3 regions of the Paenarthrobacter sp. AMU7 genome follow, and region 2 is predicted to be linked to each of the others. Evidence: riboswitches for the same ligand, from Rfam matches in the RefSeq annotation. Region 2 holds a riboswitch; each other region holds the start of a gene.

Region 1 (4,665 bases), 440 kb from region 2:
GCCTTGGGAAGGGGCAGTGGCCTCCTGTGAAGCTGACGGTGCGGCAGGGACAGGCGTGGCCTGTCCCTGGACCGCGGCAGCCACCAGCGTCAAAGACAACACCGTGGACACGATCCCAACAACCAGGCCGGCGAGCCAGACAACGAGCGTGATGATCCAGGCCTTCTTCTTGTTTTCCGGATAACCCTGCAGCGGGCGGCCTTCCTTATCACGTGCGTTGCCGGTCAGCGTGATGATGAGGTCCACGATGGACCAGATGCCGAGTCCGCCCGCAGTGAGCAGTTTGGCAATGCCGGTCCCGATCTTTCCCAAGTAAAAGCGGTCAACACCGAGGCCACCAAGGAGCAAGGAGAGGATCCACGTGACCATGAAGGACTTGGCCGGAGTACCCGTGCCGGGAACACCATAAGGGCTGGAATCCGGGCCGGACTGGTACGTCTGGGGTCCGCCTTGGTACTGGGCGTCGAAAGCACCGGGTGCAGGGGGAACTGGTGGGGCACCGTTCCTGTTGTGGGGCGCGGGCGGGTAGCTCGGATTAGTCATTGATCATCCTTCGGGGGAGTGGGTGCGAGGAGGAGGACACGCGGCCTGCGGGCACGCCAGACAGTCAACTCACTTCCAGTCAGCCTAGTGGGACCAACGCTGCTGAAGGCAATCTCCGCGGGCGGGGTGTGGAGAGCCGGGGATAGTCTTGGATTATGGGCATTTCGACGGACGTCGCACCTTCTGCCGGACAACTCGCCGCGGAACTCCTGGGCGCCATGGCCTACGGCGAGTTGTCGGCTTTCGGCCGGCTTTCGTTCGATTCCCGATACGCCCCCTCACTCCATGACCGTTCAGTGCTGGCAAAAATTGCCGTCGGTGCGTACGGAAACTTCGCGCTGCTGAGCGATCGGCTCGCTGAAATGGGCCTCGATCCGGAGGAAGCCATGCTGCCGTTCCAGCGTTCCTTTGACCACTTCCATGAACGCACCAAGCCCGGGGACTGGTTCGAATCCGTGATGAAGGCTTACGTCATCGACACCGTTTCCTCGGACTTCTACCGGGCTGTCGCCACTTTCCTCGATGGAACAACGCAGCAGTTCGTGGACCGGGTTGCCTCCCCCGACCAGGCAACCGAGGTACTTCGTGTCCTGCTGCGGCGGGCCTTGGCCGATGACCCACGACTGGCCTCACGGCTGGCGTTGTGGGGCCGCCGGCTGGTGGGGGAAGCGCTGACACAGGCGCAGAGGGTAGGGACTGAGCACCCACAGTTGGGGCCGGCACTAAAAAGTGGTGGCGATGCCCGCGCCGCAATTAAAAGACTGACAGGCGAGCTCGCCGGGCGTCATGCCCGCCGGATGACGGCGCTGGGCCTCACTGCCTAGCGGTATGACCGGGCTTATGCCTGAAAGGCTCCAACGGCCAGGCTCAGGCTGCGTCCAGCGCCTCCAGCAGCGACTTGGCTGCCGTCGTCGGATCCGAAGCCTCGGTGATGGCGCGGACCACGACGATCCGGGTGGCTCCTGCGGCCCGCACCTGCTCTACGTTGCTGAGATCGATCCCTCCGATGGCGAACCATGGCAGGTTCACGGCGCCGTCGGTGGTCTCGACTGCACGCTTGCTCGCTTCTGCGGCATATGTGACCAGGTCCAGTCCCACGGCTTCGCGGCCGGGTTTGGTGGGTGTCGCCCAGACGGGTCCTACACAGAAATAGTCCAGGCCCCCCTGTCCCGGTGATGCCGCGATGGCGGCATTCACCTGCTCGGGGGAGTGGGTGGAAAGACCGATCGTGACGGACTCCGGAAGCAATGTCCGGGCCACCTTCAACGGGAGGTCCTTTTGCCCGATGTGGAACACCGGAGCCCCGGAAACACTGGCAACGTCGGCTCGATCGTTGACAGCCCACAGCCGTCCATGACGTTGCGCAACTCCCTGCAGGACCGCCAGCAACTCCAATTCCTCGGCAGCTTCGAGGGTCTTGTCGCGCAGCTGGATGATGTCCACGCCGCCCTCGAACGCGGCGTCCACAAAGTCTTCAAAATCGCCTTGCCGTTTCCGCGCATCGGTGCACAGATACAAGCGGGCGGTGGCGAGGGCATCAGTCTGGGTCATGGAACCCAGAGTAGTTCCTCTAAACTGGGCACGTACTGCGGGAGCCGCGACGTTCGTCATATGACTGTCCGGCTGAGAGGGCTTAAGAGCCGACCGCTTGACCTGATCCGGCTAGTACCGGCGTAGGGAAGGAAACGCGCAATGGCAGTTCCCCGCCAAACCCCGCTCCAGGCCGACGTGGCCGTCATTGGCGGCGGCGTCATCGGGCTGGGCATCGCCCGCGAAGCGCGGCGACTTGGCCGCTCCGTGGTGGTGATCGACCCCGCACCGGCTTCGGGGGCTACGTTTGCTGCCGCCGGAATGCTTGCCCCCGTGAGCGAATTTCACTACCAGGAGGAAGATCTCCTGGAGTTGATGCTCGAATCGTCCCGGCTGTGGCCGTCTTTCGCGGCAAGCCTGCCCCGCGGAGGGGAAGACACCGGATACCGCACGACGCCGACACTTGCCGTGGGTGCCGATGCCGCGGACCGCAGGGCACTGGCAGACCTCCGTGCGGTACAGCTTGCTGCGGGCCTGGGGGTCGAGCCGTTGTCCCTGCGCGACGCCCGGGATCGCGAACCCCTCCTCAGCCCCCAAATTTCCAGTGCCTTCGACGTTCCCGCCGACCATCAGGTCGATCCCCGCAAGCTGGCGGCATGCCTGCTCTCGGGACTGGCACGCCACGCGGCCAGCGACTACACGTGGGTTTCGGGCGCCGACGATGGGTTTGCCATGACTTCCACGGCGCGCCGCTTGCTCTGGGACGGAGGGCGGGTCTCAGGAGTGGAACTCGAGTCCGGCGCCGCTGTCCACTCCACCGAAACGGTGGTCGCCAACGGACTGGGTGCGGCAGACCTGGAAGGGCTCCCCGACGGGCTCAGCCTTCCCCTGCGGCCGGTATATGGCGACATCCTCAGGCTTCGGGTGCCTGAACACCTCCGGCCCCTGCTCACCTCCACCGTCCGTGGGATGGTCCGTGGAGTGCCCGTCTACATCGTGCCCCGGGACGACGGCACTGTAGTCATCGGGGCCACCCAGCGCGAGGACGGACTGTCGGCAGCGTCCAACGCGGTCTCAGCCGGGGGCGTCTACCAGTTATTGCGGGACGCCCAGGCCCTGGTCCCCGCAGTGGCGGAACTTGAGCTGCTCGAAGCAACGGCCCGGGCCCGCCCCGGCACTCCGGACAACGCACCGCTGCTTGGACGGGTCGTTGGCCCCCGGGGGGATGTTGATGGTCTGGTGATCGCCACAGGATTCTTCCGGCATGGTGTCCTCCTGACGCCCGCGGCCGCACGGATCGTGGGCGGGCTGATCAACGGCACGTCGGACCCCCGGTGGGCATCATTTTCCCCGGACCGCTTCGCGGCCACTTCATCCACAGCGCTGGCGCTTACGCCGGCACACGCTCCCAGCAAGGAAACAACATGAACATCAAACTCAACGGATCCGATCACGCCGTGCCGGAGGATGCTTCAGTCAGCACCCTGGTCACGGCCGTCACCGGCCGCGCTCTGGACCACCGCGGACAGGCAGCCGACGGTGGCAAGCTGGGCGTCGCCGTCGCCCGCAATTCCGAGGTGGTGCCACGCAGCCAATGGTCCGCAACGGCGCTCGCCGACGGGGATGAACTCGAACTTGTTACCGCAGTCCAAGGAGGCTGACTTCATGACGACAGCAAACACAGAGGTCATTACTGACGCCCTGGTGATCGACGGCGTCCACTTCGGATCCCGCCTGATCATGGGGACGGGAGGTGCCCCGAGCCTGGACGGTCTGGGCGCTGCGCTCCTGGCGTCCGGGACAGAGCTCACCACAGTAGCCATGAGGCGCTACTCACCCGCTGAAACAGGATCCCTCTTCCAACTCCTGGTGGACCACGGAATCCGGGTGCTGCCCAACACCGCCGGTTGCTTTACTGCCAGAGACGCCGTGATGACCGCTGAACTGGCACGCGAGGCACTGGAAACCGACTGGGTGAAGCTGGAAGTCATCGCCGATGAACACACGCTCCTTCCAGACGCAGTGGAACTCGTCGAGGCAACGGAACAGCTGGTGAACCGTGGATTCAAGGTCTTCGCCTATACCAACGATGATCCCGTCCTGGCACTGCGCCTCGAAAACCTGGGTGCCACCGCAGTGATGCCCCTGGGCTCGCCGATCGGAACCGGTCTGGGGATCCTGAACCCGCACAACATTGAACTCATCGTGTCCCGGGCCTCAGTACCCGTGGTGCTCGATGCCGGAATAGGAACCGCCTCCGATGCTGCCCTCGCCATGGAATTGGGCTGCGACGCCGTGCTTCTGGCCACCGCTGTCACCCGGGCGCAGAACCCGGTGCAAATGGGTGAGGCCTTCAAGCACGCCGTGATCGCCGGTAGGCTGGCCAAGCAGGCAGGACGGATTCCGCGGCGTGAGCACGCTTTGGCGTCGTCGGCCATGGAGGGCCGGGCAGAGTTCCTCTAAGTGTCCGCCGGGTCTTCGGGAGAAGGAGCAGCAGTGGCAGGGAACCATGACCATCTGACCCAGGCGGATGTCGACGATGCCCTCCGGGAGCTACGCGACTGGAAGTACCAGGGCGGCCTGGTAACCGTC
Region 2 (4,665 bases):
AGGCTTACGTAACCTACGTTGCCCCCGACCTTGTGGGCCGCCTCGAGAAGTGGACCAAGGACCAGGACATCTTCGGTGCCTGGCGCATTGACGAGCAGATCCACAAGGCACTGGAACGCAAGGTCTTCCTCCCATCCGGTGGTTCGCTGGTCATCGACCGCACCGAAGCCATGACCGTGGTGGACGTCAACACCGGTAAGTTCACCGGCAGCGGTGGAAACCTTGAAGAAACCGTCACCAAGAACAACCTCGAAGCTGCTGAGGAAGTAGTTCGCCAGCTTCGCCTGCGTGACATCGGCGGCATCATTGTCATCGACTTCATCGACATGGTCCTTGAGTCCAACCGCGACCTCGTCCTCCGCCGTATGGTTGAGTGCCTTGGCCGCGACCGCACCAAGCACCAAGTGGCTGAAGTGACGTCACTGGGCCTTGTCCAGATGACCCGCAAGCGCATGGGTACCGGCCTCCTTGAGGTCTTCGGTGAGCAGTGCGAGCACTGTGCAGGCCGCGGCGTGGTCACCCACGATGAACCGGTGGAGCACCGTCGCGCCAACGTTGTGGCTGCCGAGCACCACCGCCCCCACACTGAGGCGCAACAACCCACAGCCCGAACAGAACGCAAGCGCCGCCGTGGCAAGGGCGGGGGACAGGCTGTCGCCGAGGCTCCCGCGCAGGTCCACAGCACTGCTTCCGCCCCTGCCGCACCTCCCGCGGCTTCCGAGCCGCAGGATCCTGCCAAGCAGGCCAAGGCAGAGGCAACCCGCGCTGCGCTGGCGACGATCGCTGCTGCCGCCCACGCTGCCCACCTCCACGATGACGAAGTTCACCGTGCAGAAGAGCAGGCACGGGCGGCCGGCCAGCACCAGGCGCCTGCCGCATCACAGCCGGAGGCCGGAGAGCACGCCGACCCCGAATCAGACCGGGAAGCATCGGTGCGTGACACACGGTCCACACCGGTTCTGCGATTCGGCGGCGAAGAAGTGGCCTTGCCTTTCGGGGAACACCACGAGGAACCGCCTGCCGCCAAGCCTGCCATGAGCCTGGATCTCCTGGCCGAAGCGTTCTCCCACCTTGGCGCAGCACCCGAGGCGAAGCCCGAAACCGTGGTTCCTTCCAAGGCAGCCGCTGCACCTGCAGCCGCCGTGGCGGGGCCCGTGGACGAGGACCCTGAAGCTGCTTCGGCGTCGAAGTCCCGCCGGGGGCGCCGCAACCGCAGTGCGAGCCGCGCCCAGGGTGCAGCCAACGAGACCAGCGTTGAGCACCACGAGGTAACTGCTACCGCAGCGCGTGGAACTGCACACCAGGCCAAAGCACCGGCGGAGCCTGCCAAGAAGGCAGCGTCCGAGGAACCCATCATCCTTGGGGTTGGTGTTCCCGCTTCGGAGCTCTAGGACCCGATCCGCAAGGGCCCCGCAGTAACCGCCACAGGCGGGTACTGCGGGGCCCTTTGCTGTCTGCTCACAGCGGTCATAACCGGTCTTCTGCGGAGTGCAGTTCCCGGGCCGTGCTGCTTCCCGGCTACGCTGGGGATTGACACGGGGTGCCGGGCATAGGGCCCGGCTGAGATCCAGACCCGTTGAACCTGTCCGGTTAGCACCGGCGAAGGGATGTCCCCATGACGTCATCGTCGTATTCTTCTGTGTACCCTCTGGCTGTTTGCGGCCGGGAAACGCCCCGGGTACTGAGTATCGCGGGCTCGGACCCCTCCGGCGGTGCCGGTATCCAGGCTGACCTGAAGAGCATTGCGGCGCAGGGCGGCTACGGCATGTCGGCGATCACCGCGTTGACGGCCCAAAACACGCTGGGCGTCAGTGCTGTCCATGTTCCTCCGGTGGAGTTCCTGCGACAGCAGTTGGAATCCATCAGCACGGACATCGCCATCGATGCCGTCAAGATCGGCATGCTGGGTGACGCTGCGGTGATCGATGAGGTCCGCAGCTGGCTTGAGTCGGTGCGTCCCGGCGTCGTGGTCCTTGACCCGGTGATGGTGGCCACCAGCGGCGACCGCCTCCTGCGAGGGTCTGCCGAGCAGGCCCTGCGCGCTCTGCTGCCGTTGGCGGACCTTATTACCCCGAACCTCCCGGAGCTTGCCATGCTGTTGGGGGAGCCTGAAGCTGCTGACTGGGATTCGGCGTTGAACCAGGGCAAGCGACTGGCTGCTGAGTGCGGCACCACGGTCCTGGTGAAGGGCGGACACCTGGCAGGGGCGGAATGCCCGGATGCCCTGGTTAACACCAGCGGCCTCCTGCGGCAGGACGTCATCGAGGTAGCCGGACCCCGCATGGAAACGAAGAACAGCCACGGCACGGGCTGTTCGTTGTCGTCGGCTCTGGCCACGGTCCAGGCCCGCACCGGCGATTGGGAAGCTTCCCTGCGCGAAGTCAAGCCGTGGTTGCTTCAGGCGCTGCTGCATTCGGACAGCCTCGACGTAGGCCAGGGAAACGGGCCGGTCCACCATTTCCACCACCATCAGGTCCTGAGGCCGGGGCAATTTGCCGCGGCGCTGTGGAAGGAAGCTGCTCCGGAGCTCGAGGCAATCTACAAGCTCAGCTTTATTGACGGCCTGCAATCGGGCGACCTCCCGGAGGCTGCGTTCAATTACTACCTCGCGCAGGACGCCCTCTACCTCAACGGGTATTCCAGGGTCCTGGCGCGTGCGGGCGCCCTTGCCCCCACGGAGGAGGAGCAACTGTTCTGGGCCAAAGCGTCACAGCAGTGCCTTGAGGTCGAATCGGAACTGCACAGGAACTGGCTCAGCACCCGAGAGGCATCCTCGGTGACCGGACCCGTCACGAAGTCCTACGTGGACCACCTGCTGGCATCCTCGGCCACCGGCAGCTACTCCGTGGTGCTGGCGGCCATCCTGCCGTGCTACTGGCTCTACGCAGAGGTGGGCCAGCGGCTCCATGCATCGTTCGTGAAGGCGGGATCCCCGGCGGCGCATCCCTACGCGGACTGGCTCAGGACTTACGCCGATGAAGAGTTTGCTGCAGCCACCAAGAATGCGATCAATTTCACGGACGCCGCTGCAGCGGCAGCTTCCGAGGGGGAGCGGGCATCAATGGTGGAGGCTTTTGCCCAGTCCTGCCGCTACGAAACTGCGTTCTTTGACGCACCCCGGCTGTTCGCCTGACCGTTCCTGCCCGGGCTTTTTATCTCCGGGTTTCAAACCGCCCCAGCGCGTCGCGGGTCAAATCACGTTAATCGCCCCAAACCCTGTAGGCTGTATGGGCACGGTGCCGGGAGAGTCCGTTACAACTGGTGATGCAAGTCACGTGGTAGCCTCCGGACCCGGCCTCATTTGCAGCCGAGGGTCAAACTAGCGTAATCTTGATCTTCGGTGCTTACGCCAACACTTGGGTTATGCCCCTTGGAATTGTTCAAGGGATGACTCGCGGACTTCGATCAGAAGTCCACGGCGTTGAGGCACAGCGCGAACCAAGCCTGATTTCGGTTCCAGGTTCCGCACGCAAATTTAGTTATAAACGTCGAGAGAAGTGAGTACCCAAGTGGTGTACGCGATTGTCCGCGCAGGCGGCCGCCAAGAAAAAGTTTCCGTTGGAGACTACGTAACGCTTAACCGCGTCCCCGGTGGAGCCGGCAGCACGCTTGAGCTGCCCGCCTTGCTCCTGGTTGACGGCGATAAGGTCACCTCCGCAGCTGCGGAACTGGCCAACGTCAAGGTGACGGCTGAGATCCTCGAAGACCTCCGTGGTCCGAAGATCGTCATCCAGAAGTTCAAGAACAAGACCGGCTACCGGAAGCGTCAGGGTCACCGTCAGGAACTGACCAAGATCAAGATCACCAGCATCGCGTAACTTTCGTTACCCGCTGTTCAGGTTTTTCAGTTTCCCCAGAAATTTAGAGGCAGGCATTTCACATGGCACACAAAAAAGGCGCGAGTTCCACTCGCAACGGTCGTGACTCCAACGCACAGTACCTGGGCGTCAAGCGCTTCGGCGGTCAGGTAGTCTCCGCAGGCGAAATCATCGTTCGCCAGCGTGGCACGCACTTCCACCCCGGTGCAGGCGTTGGTCGCGGTGGCGACGACACCCTGTTCGCCCTGCAGGCCGGCTCGGTTGAGTTTGGTACTCGCCGCGGACGTCGCGTAGTGAACATCGTTGCTGCTGCAGCTGCAGAGTAACAACAAGTTCTGAACCGGTGGAGCGGGCCAAACGGCCCGCTCCACCGTTCTTTTAACCGCATTACAATCGACTAGGGCGCTTTAGCGCACTGGTTTTGCAACAGCGCTGGCAACAGCAACAAACGCTGTAAGTAAGACAGCAACTGAGGAGATCCACGTGGCGAGCTTTGTAGACCGGGTAGTCCTGCACGTATCCGGCGGAACCGGCGGCCACGGCTGTGTCTCTGTAAAGCGGGAGAAGTTCAAGCCCCTCGGTGGCCCCGACGGCGGCAACGGCGGCAATGGCGGCGATGTCATCCTCCGGGTGTCCGCCCAGACCACCACGCTGCTGGACTACCACCATGCACCCCACCGCCACGCCACCAATGGTGGCCCGGGCATGGGCGACTGGCGCGGTGGCAAGAACGGCGAGACCCTGATTCTTCCGGTCCCCGACGGCACCGTCGTCAAGACCAAGGACGGCGAAGTCCTGGCAGACCTCGTGGGTGAGGGTACTGAATACGTCGCAGCTGCCGGCGGCC
Region 3 (4,665 bases), 1.4 Mb from region 2:
TTTGCCAAGGGGTTGGCTCGGGTCAGCAGGGCACGATTCCCGCGGAGGTTCAGTGCATCCCTCATGCTGCACCAGCTTCCTGATGCGTGGCTTCACCGTGCTGTACCGGGCCGAGCCGCAGCTCCGTTCCGCCGAGCACTGCGCTGAATTCCTGGTCGTGGGTCACGGAGACCACAGCCGTTCCGGCGTCCAGCAACTCTGAAAGGAACGACGCCAACTCCGCCCACGTGTTGGCGTCCTGGCCGAACGTAGGTTCATCGAGCACCAGGACTTCGGGGTGCGCGGCAAGCACGGTGGCCACCGAGAGCCGCCGCTTCTCACCGCCGGAAAGGGTGTAGGGGTTGGCGTCCACCAAATGCGTCAGCCGCAGCCGCTCCAACAGTTCGTCCACCCGTTCTTCGCCGTGGCCTAAATGCCTGGGCCCAAACATGAGCTCGTCCAGGACCTTGCCCGTGACGAACTGGTGCTCCGGCTCCTGGAACACCGTCCCGATCCGTGAAATCAGCTGGTCTGCTTTCCACTTGAACGGGTCAATACCTGCCCCTTTGGAAAGCTCGACGGCGGCACTCACTGTACCGTCCACCGGCGCTAAAAGGCCGGCCAACGTAAGCGCGAACGTGGACTTTCCAGCTCCGTTGGCTCCAGTGATGGTCAGTGCTTGGCCGGCCCTGACCTGCGCGGTGATTCCCGTTTGAACCGGGACGGGCGGGATGGTCTTGAAGCCCTTGCGCCGCGGCTTTTCCCGGGAAACTGCGAGGTCCTGGGCCGCGAGGAGCAGTGGGGCGGTGTGGGGTTGGCTGCGTCGTTGGCGGGTGGCCGGTACGTACCCCGGCACCCAAACGCCGGCAGCCATCAACAGGGTGCGGGCCTCGGACAGGACCTTGTCCGGTGGGCCGTCCAAAAGGACCCCGCCCGTTGCCTGGCCTGTTCCCGCCGCCGCCAGGGCGCCCGGCTGCAGGACCACGATCCTGTCCACCAAGTCCTTCCACACCGACACACGGTGCTCCACCACCACCAGCGTTGCGCCGGTCTTGTCCAGGCAACGCCGAACAGCATCCCGAACCTCCAGCACTCCGGCCGGATCCAGGTTGGCCGTGGGTTCGTCCAAGAGGATCAAGCCGGGACGCATCGCGAGAATCCCCGCCAGCGCAAGGCGCTGCTTCTGCCCCCCGGAGAGCGCCGCCGTCGGGTGGTCCAATGCCAATCCGCCGCCCGCGGCGGTACGCAACCCGACGTCGTCGAGCGCTTCATGGACGCGGGCCCAGATCTCCTCTCGCGGCACGGCAAGGTTCTCCGCACCGAAAGCGACGTCGTCACCAACCCGCGACAGGACCACCTGCGTCTCGGGGTCTTGCTGCATGAGACCGGCGCGGCCCCGCTGTTCCCGCGGAGCAACGCCGTCGATCAGCAGGGAACCTGACTCGTCCGAGTCGTCTTCCTCGTCACCCAGCACCCCCGCGAGGGCGTGCAGCAGTGTGGACTTGCCGGCGCCTGAAGGCCCCAGCAGCAACACCCGCTCGCCCGGTTCAATCCGGAGGTCAAGCCCATGTATGGCGGGAGCGGACCTGCCGGCATGCCGCCAACCCCAGCCCTCGGCGGAGATGGCGGCAGGCCTCACCGGGCTGCTGTTCTTGTTGCCGCTCTGCGTGGCGGGCATCAGCTGAAGACGGGCTCCGACGCGGCCTTGCGCGATGCGAAGGAGCTCAGGACGCCGGTTTTAGCCAAGCCGCGGGTGGCAACCCAGGACAGGGCGCCGGCGATGATGGCACCCGAGATGGTGGTGAAAGTGATGTACGCCAGTTTGTCCACTGCCTCGTAGGCGATGTTCCAGCCCCACGGGAGGAAGGAGTCGTTCAGGCCGCAGAAGAGGCCCGCACCGGCGCCGGCTAGGAGGGCCGTGGGCAGGTTGAACTTCTTGTACCGGAAAGCGGCGAAGATGAGCTCTGCGCCCAGACCCTGCAGGACACCGGAAATCAGGACGGTGGTGCCGTATTGGGAACCCATAATCAGCTCACCGGTGGCCGCGACAGCTTCGCAGAACAACGCTGCGCCCGGTTTGCGGATAATGAGCATTCCCAGGACTGCGGGGATCATCCAGCCGCCGGCGATCAGGCCGGTGAGCGGCGGATACGTCGCGTTCATGGGGATGGATACCAGCGCGGCGCCCTGGGACCAGGCCCAGAAGATCACGCCGCCTGCGATGGCGATCAATGCCGCCACAACGATGTCTACAACACGCCAGTTATAACTGGTCTTCTTCACGTTTACCGTGGTCATTTTCTGCCTCCTGAGGTTACAGGAGGGGAAAGTGCTCCCCGGATTTCCCATCGGCCTGCGCCGCCTGGATCCGGACACTCTGAGAAGCTCGACTCCCTTGCGCCGGTACTAACCGGATCAGGTTCGAGGGTCTGCGGCTGTCCGCACTCTCAGCGCCCTCGCGTCTCCTGCATCTCTGCAAGGTCCGACGGCGGCGCTCCCCTGTCGTTATCAAATCTGCCCTGATGGGCTGGTTCAGTTTACACCTGCCCGTGTTGTGGGCGACTGTCCGATGCCGGCCGGTGGTCACAATCGGGCGATCGGGGGGCCCGTGCGTGGGGTTGCGTGCGTTGCGGGGCCCGCTCTGCACCCCTCGCGCCGGTTTTGGCCTGTACACCCGGCCCCACAACGAGACCTGAGAGAATGATCCAGCAGACTCGACCGCGGCAAAGGGGCACTTTCATGACGGACCTACCCATTCAGGATCACCCTGCCGGCGAGGGCACCATATCCGAGCCCCGGCTTGCTGCCAGTGTCATCCTGCTCCGTGATGCCCCGGGCGGGATAGAGGCGTTCGTCCAGCACCGGGTCAGCACCATGGACTTCGCCGCCGGAATGGTGGTCTTCCCGGGCGGCCGGGTGGATGCTGCGGACGAGTCAGGCTGGGACTACCCAGCGGACCTGCTTCAACGCCACACTGCCGCCTGGCGTTCGAGTTCCATCGCCACCGGCGCCACCTCAACGCAGGCCGAAACCAACGCAGGGACGGTCCTCACCGCCGCAATCCGCGAAGTCCAGGAGGAGTCCGGGCTCAGCATCAGTGCCGCGGATCTCCGCCCTTGGGCCAACTGGATCACGCCTACGGACATGCCGAAGCGCTTTGACACCTACTTCTACGTTGCCAGGCCTTCCCCGGGAGCCGAGCCGCAGCATCAAACCACGGAGGCCTGGCAATCGTTGTGGATGCCAGTAGACGGAATCCTGGAAGCGGAAGCGGCCGGGACCCTGAAGCTGATGCCGCCCACCTATTACCTGCTCAAGGAAATCGCTGAGTTTGATTCCGTGGATGCTGCCTGGTCGGCAGAGCACCCCGTTGTTCCCGTGCTGGCCCCTGTTGGGTCCTTGGCAGCGTTCCTGAAAGAGCGCGAAAGCCGGCGCTGACTCTGGAGTCGGCCCACGGACGGCTAGGCTGGGGGCATGAACCTCTTCTTCAAGCTGATCGGTGCCGGAGTAAGCCTCGGAGCGGGCTTCGTAGGCACCAAACTCGTCAACAAAGGGTGGGAAAAGGCAACTGGCAACAAACCACCCCTCGGCAACGACGACATGGAAACGAGCTTGCGTTCAGCACTGACTTTTGCGCTGATCTCAGCCTTCGTCAGCACCTTGATTCAGGTGTTGGCCAGCCGTGGCACACAGCGTGCCATTGCACGTTTCGCTAAGTCGCACGACATCGTCTAGCCCGCAACCACAGACAGCAACGCGGGGTCGCTTTTGCCTCCACCTGATGGAATGAACCATTGGACGCAAGGCGACTCCGCGTTTGTGTGACCGGGACTTTTAGCGGTCGTTGCGGGGTTCTTGCCCCGCAGCCGCCCGTTGCACAACAGCCTCGAGTTCGTCCTTGGTGAGCATCTCGCGGTGGCCATGTTTGGTGCGGTAGGCGGAGCGACCCACCATATGGGCGGACACAGGTGCCGTCAACAACTGGAAAATCCATGCCACCAGCAGAACCGGCCAAACCCACCACGTTCGCATCTGCAGGCCAATAGCAGCAAGCATGAGGAACAGTCCCAGCACTTGGGGCTTGGTGGCTGCGTGCATGCGGCTCATGAGATCCGGGAATCGCAGCAAACCGATGGCGGCACCCAAGGACATCAAGGCTCCCACCACCAGGAAAACTGCGGTGACAGCATCGATCACGACATCCACGCCGGTGGCATCAGGACTCATTGTTCTGTTCCCTCCGTTCAGCCACGAAACGTGCAACGGTCACTGATCCGATGAATCCGATCACCGCGAGGGCTACCAGCAGCATCAGGTTGTTGAGGTGCCTGTTCATCGCCATGTCGATCGCCAGTGCAGCACCCAGGATGGCCAGCAAGACATCCGATGCCAGGACGCGGTCCAGCAGGGAAGGGCCGATCGCGATGCGGACAATCGCGCCCGCGGCAGCCAGGCTGAGGATCACCGCCGTGACCACAAGGATGATCTCCTTCATCGTGCTGCCCCTTCCATTCCCGGACGTACTTCAGCGTTGAGGGCTTCTACTTCTTCGCGCGTGCCCATGATCCGGATCAGCCGCGCTTCAATGATCTGGACTTCCTCGCGAATTTTGTCGATGTCCGCTTCTTCGTAGATATTGAGCGCGTGCAGGTAAAGCGTGGACGTCGACCGGTCCACCTCCACCAC

Evidence for each region. Region 2 has a riboswitch for thiamine pyrophosphate ahead of thiD (bifunctional hydroxymethylpyrimidine kinase/phosphomethylpyrimidine kinase). Riboswitches for the same ligand answer to the same signal wherever they lie in the genome.
Region 1: it holds a riboswitch for thiamine pyrophosphate, as region 2 does, so the genes downstream of both, thiO (glycine oxidase ThiO) here and thiD (bifunctional hydroxymethylpyrimidine kinase/phosphomethylpyrimidine kinase) in region 2, are expected to answer to the same signal.
Region 3: it holds a riboswitch for thiamine pyrophosphate, as region 2 does, so the genes downstream of both, ABQM86_RS18920 (ECF transporter S component) here and thiD (bifunctional hydroxymethylpyrimidine kinase/phosphomethylpyrimidine kinase) in region 2, are expected to answer to the same signal.

Annotation. Positions count from the first base shown of each region.
Region 1 covers NZ_CP165735.1:3,111,566-3,116,230, reverse strand. Annotated here, with positions in the region: gene ABQM86_RS14300 (TM2 domain-containing protein) at 1-543, opposite strand, end outside; gene ABQM86_RS14295 (ferritin-like fold-containing protein) at 699-1,367, shown strand; gene thiE (thiamine phosphate synthase) at 1,411-2,094, opposite strand; TPP riboswitch at 2,122-2,240, shown strand; gene thiO (glycine oxidase ThiO) at 2,236-3,501, shown strand; gene thiS (sulfur carrier protein ThiS) at 3,498-3,734, shown strand; gene ABQM86_RS14275 (thiazole synthase) at 3,739-4,536, shown strand; gene ABQM86_RS14270 (4a-hydroxytetrahydrobiopterin dehydratase) at 4,570-4,665, shown strand, end outside.
Region 2 covers NZ_CP165735.1:2,676,080-2,680,744, reverse strand. Annotated here, with positions in the region: gene ABQM86_RS12310 (Rne/Rng family ribonuclease) at 1-1,391, shown strand, start outside; TPP riboswitch at 1,527-1,625, shown strand; gene thiD (bifunctional hydroxymethylpyrimidine kinase/phosphomethylpyrimidine kinase) at 1,616-3,133, shown strand; gene rplU (50S ribosomal protein L21) at 3,510-3,818, shown strand; gene rpmA (50S ribosomal protein L27) at 3,881-4,144, shown strand; gene obgE (GTPase ObgE) at 4,302-4,665, shown strand, end outside.
Region 3 covers NZ_CP165735.1:4,117,284-4,121,948, forward strand. Annotated here, with positions in the region: gene ABQM86_RS18910 (energy-coupling factor transporter transmembrane protein EcfT) at 1-65, opposite strand, end outside; gene ABQM86_RS18915 (ABC transporter ATP-binding protein) at 62-1,657, opposite strand; gene ABQM86_RS18920 (ECF transporter S component) at 1,657-2,277, opposite strand; TPP riboswitch at 2,354-2,490, opposite strand; gene ABQM86_RS18925 (NUDIX domain-containing protein) at 2,719-3,417, shown strand; gene ABQM86_RS18930 (DUF4235 domain-containing protein) at 3,454-3,714, shown strand; gene mnhG (monovalent cation/H(+) antiporter subunit G) at 3,814-4,206, opposite strand; gene ABQM86_RS18940 (monovalent cation/H+ antiporter complex subunit F) at 4,196-4,474, opposite strand; gene ABQM86_RS18945 (Na+/H+ antiporter subunit E) at 4,471-4,665, opposite strand, start outside.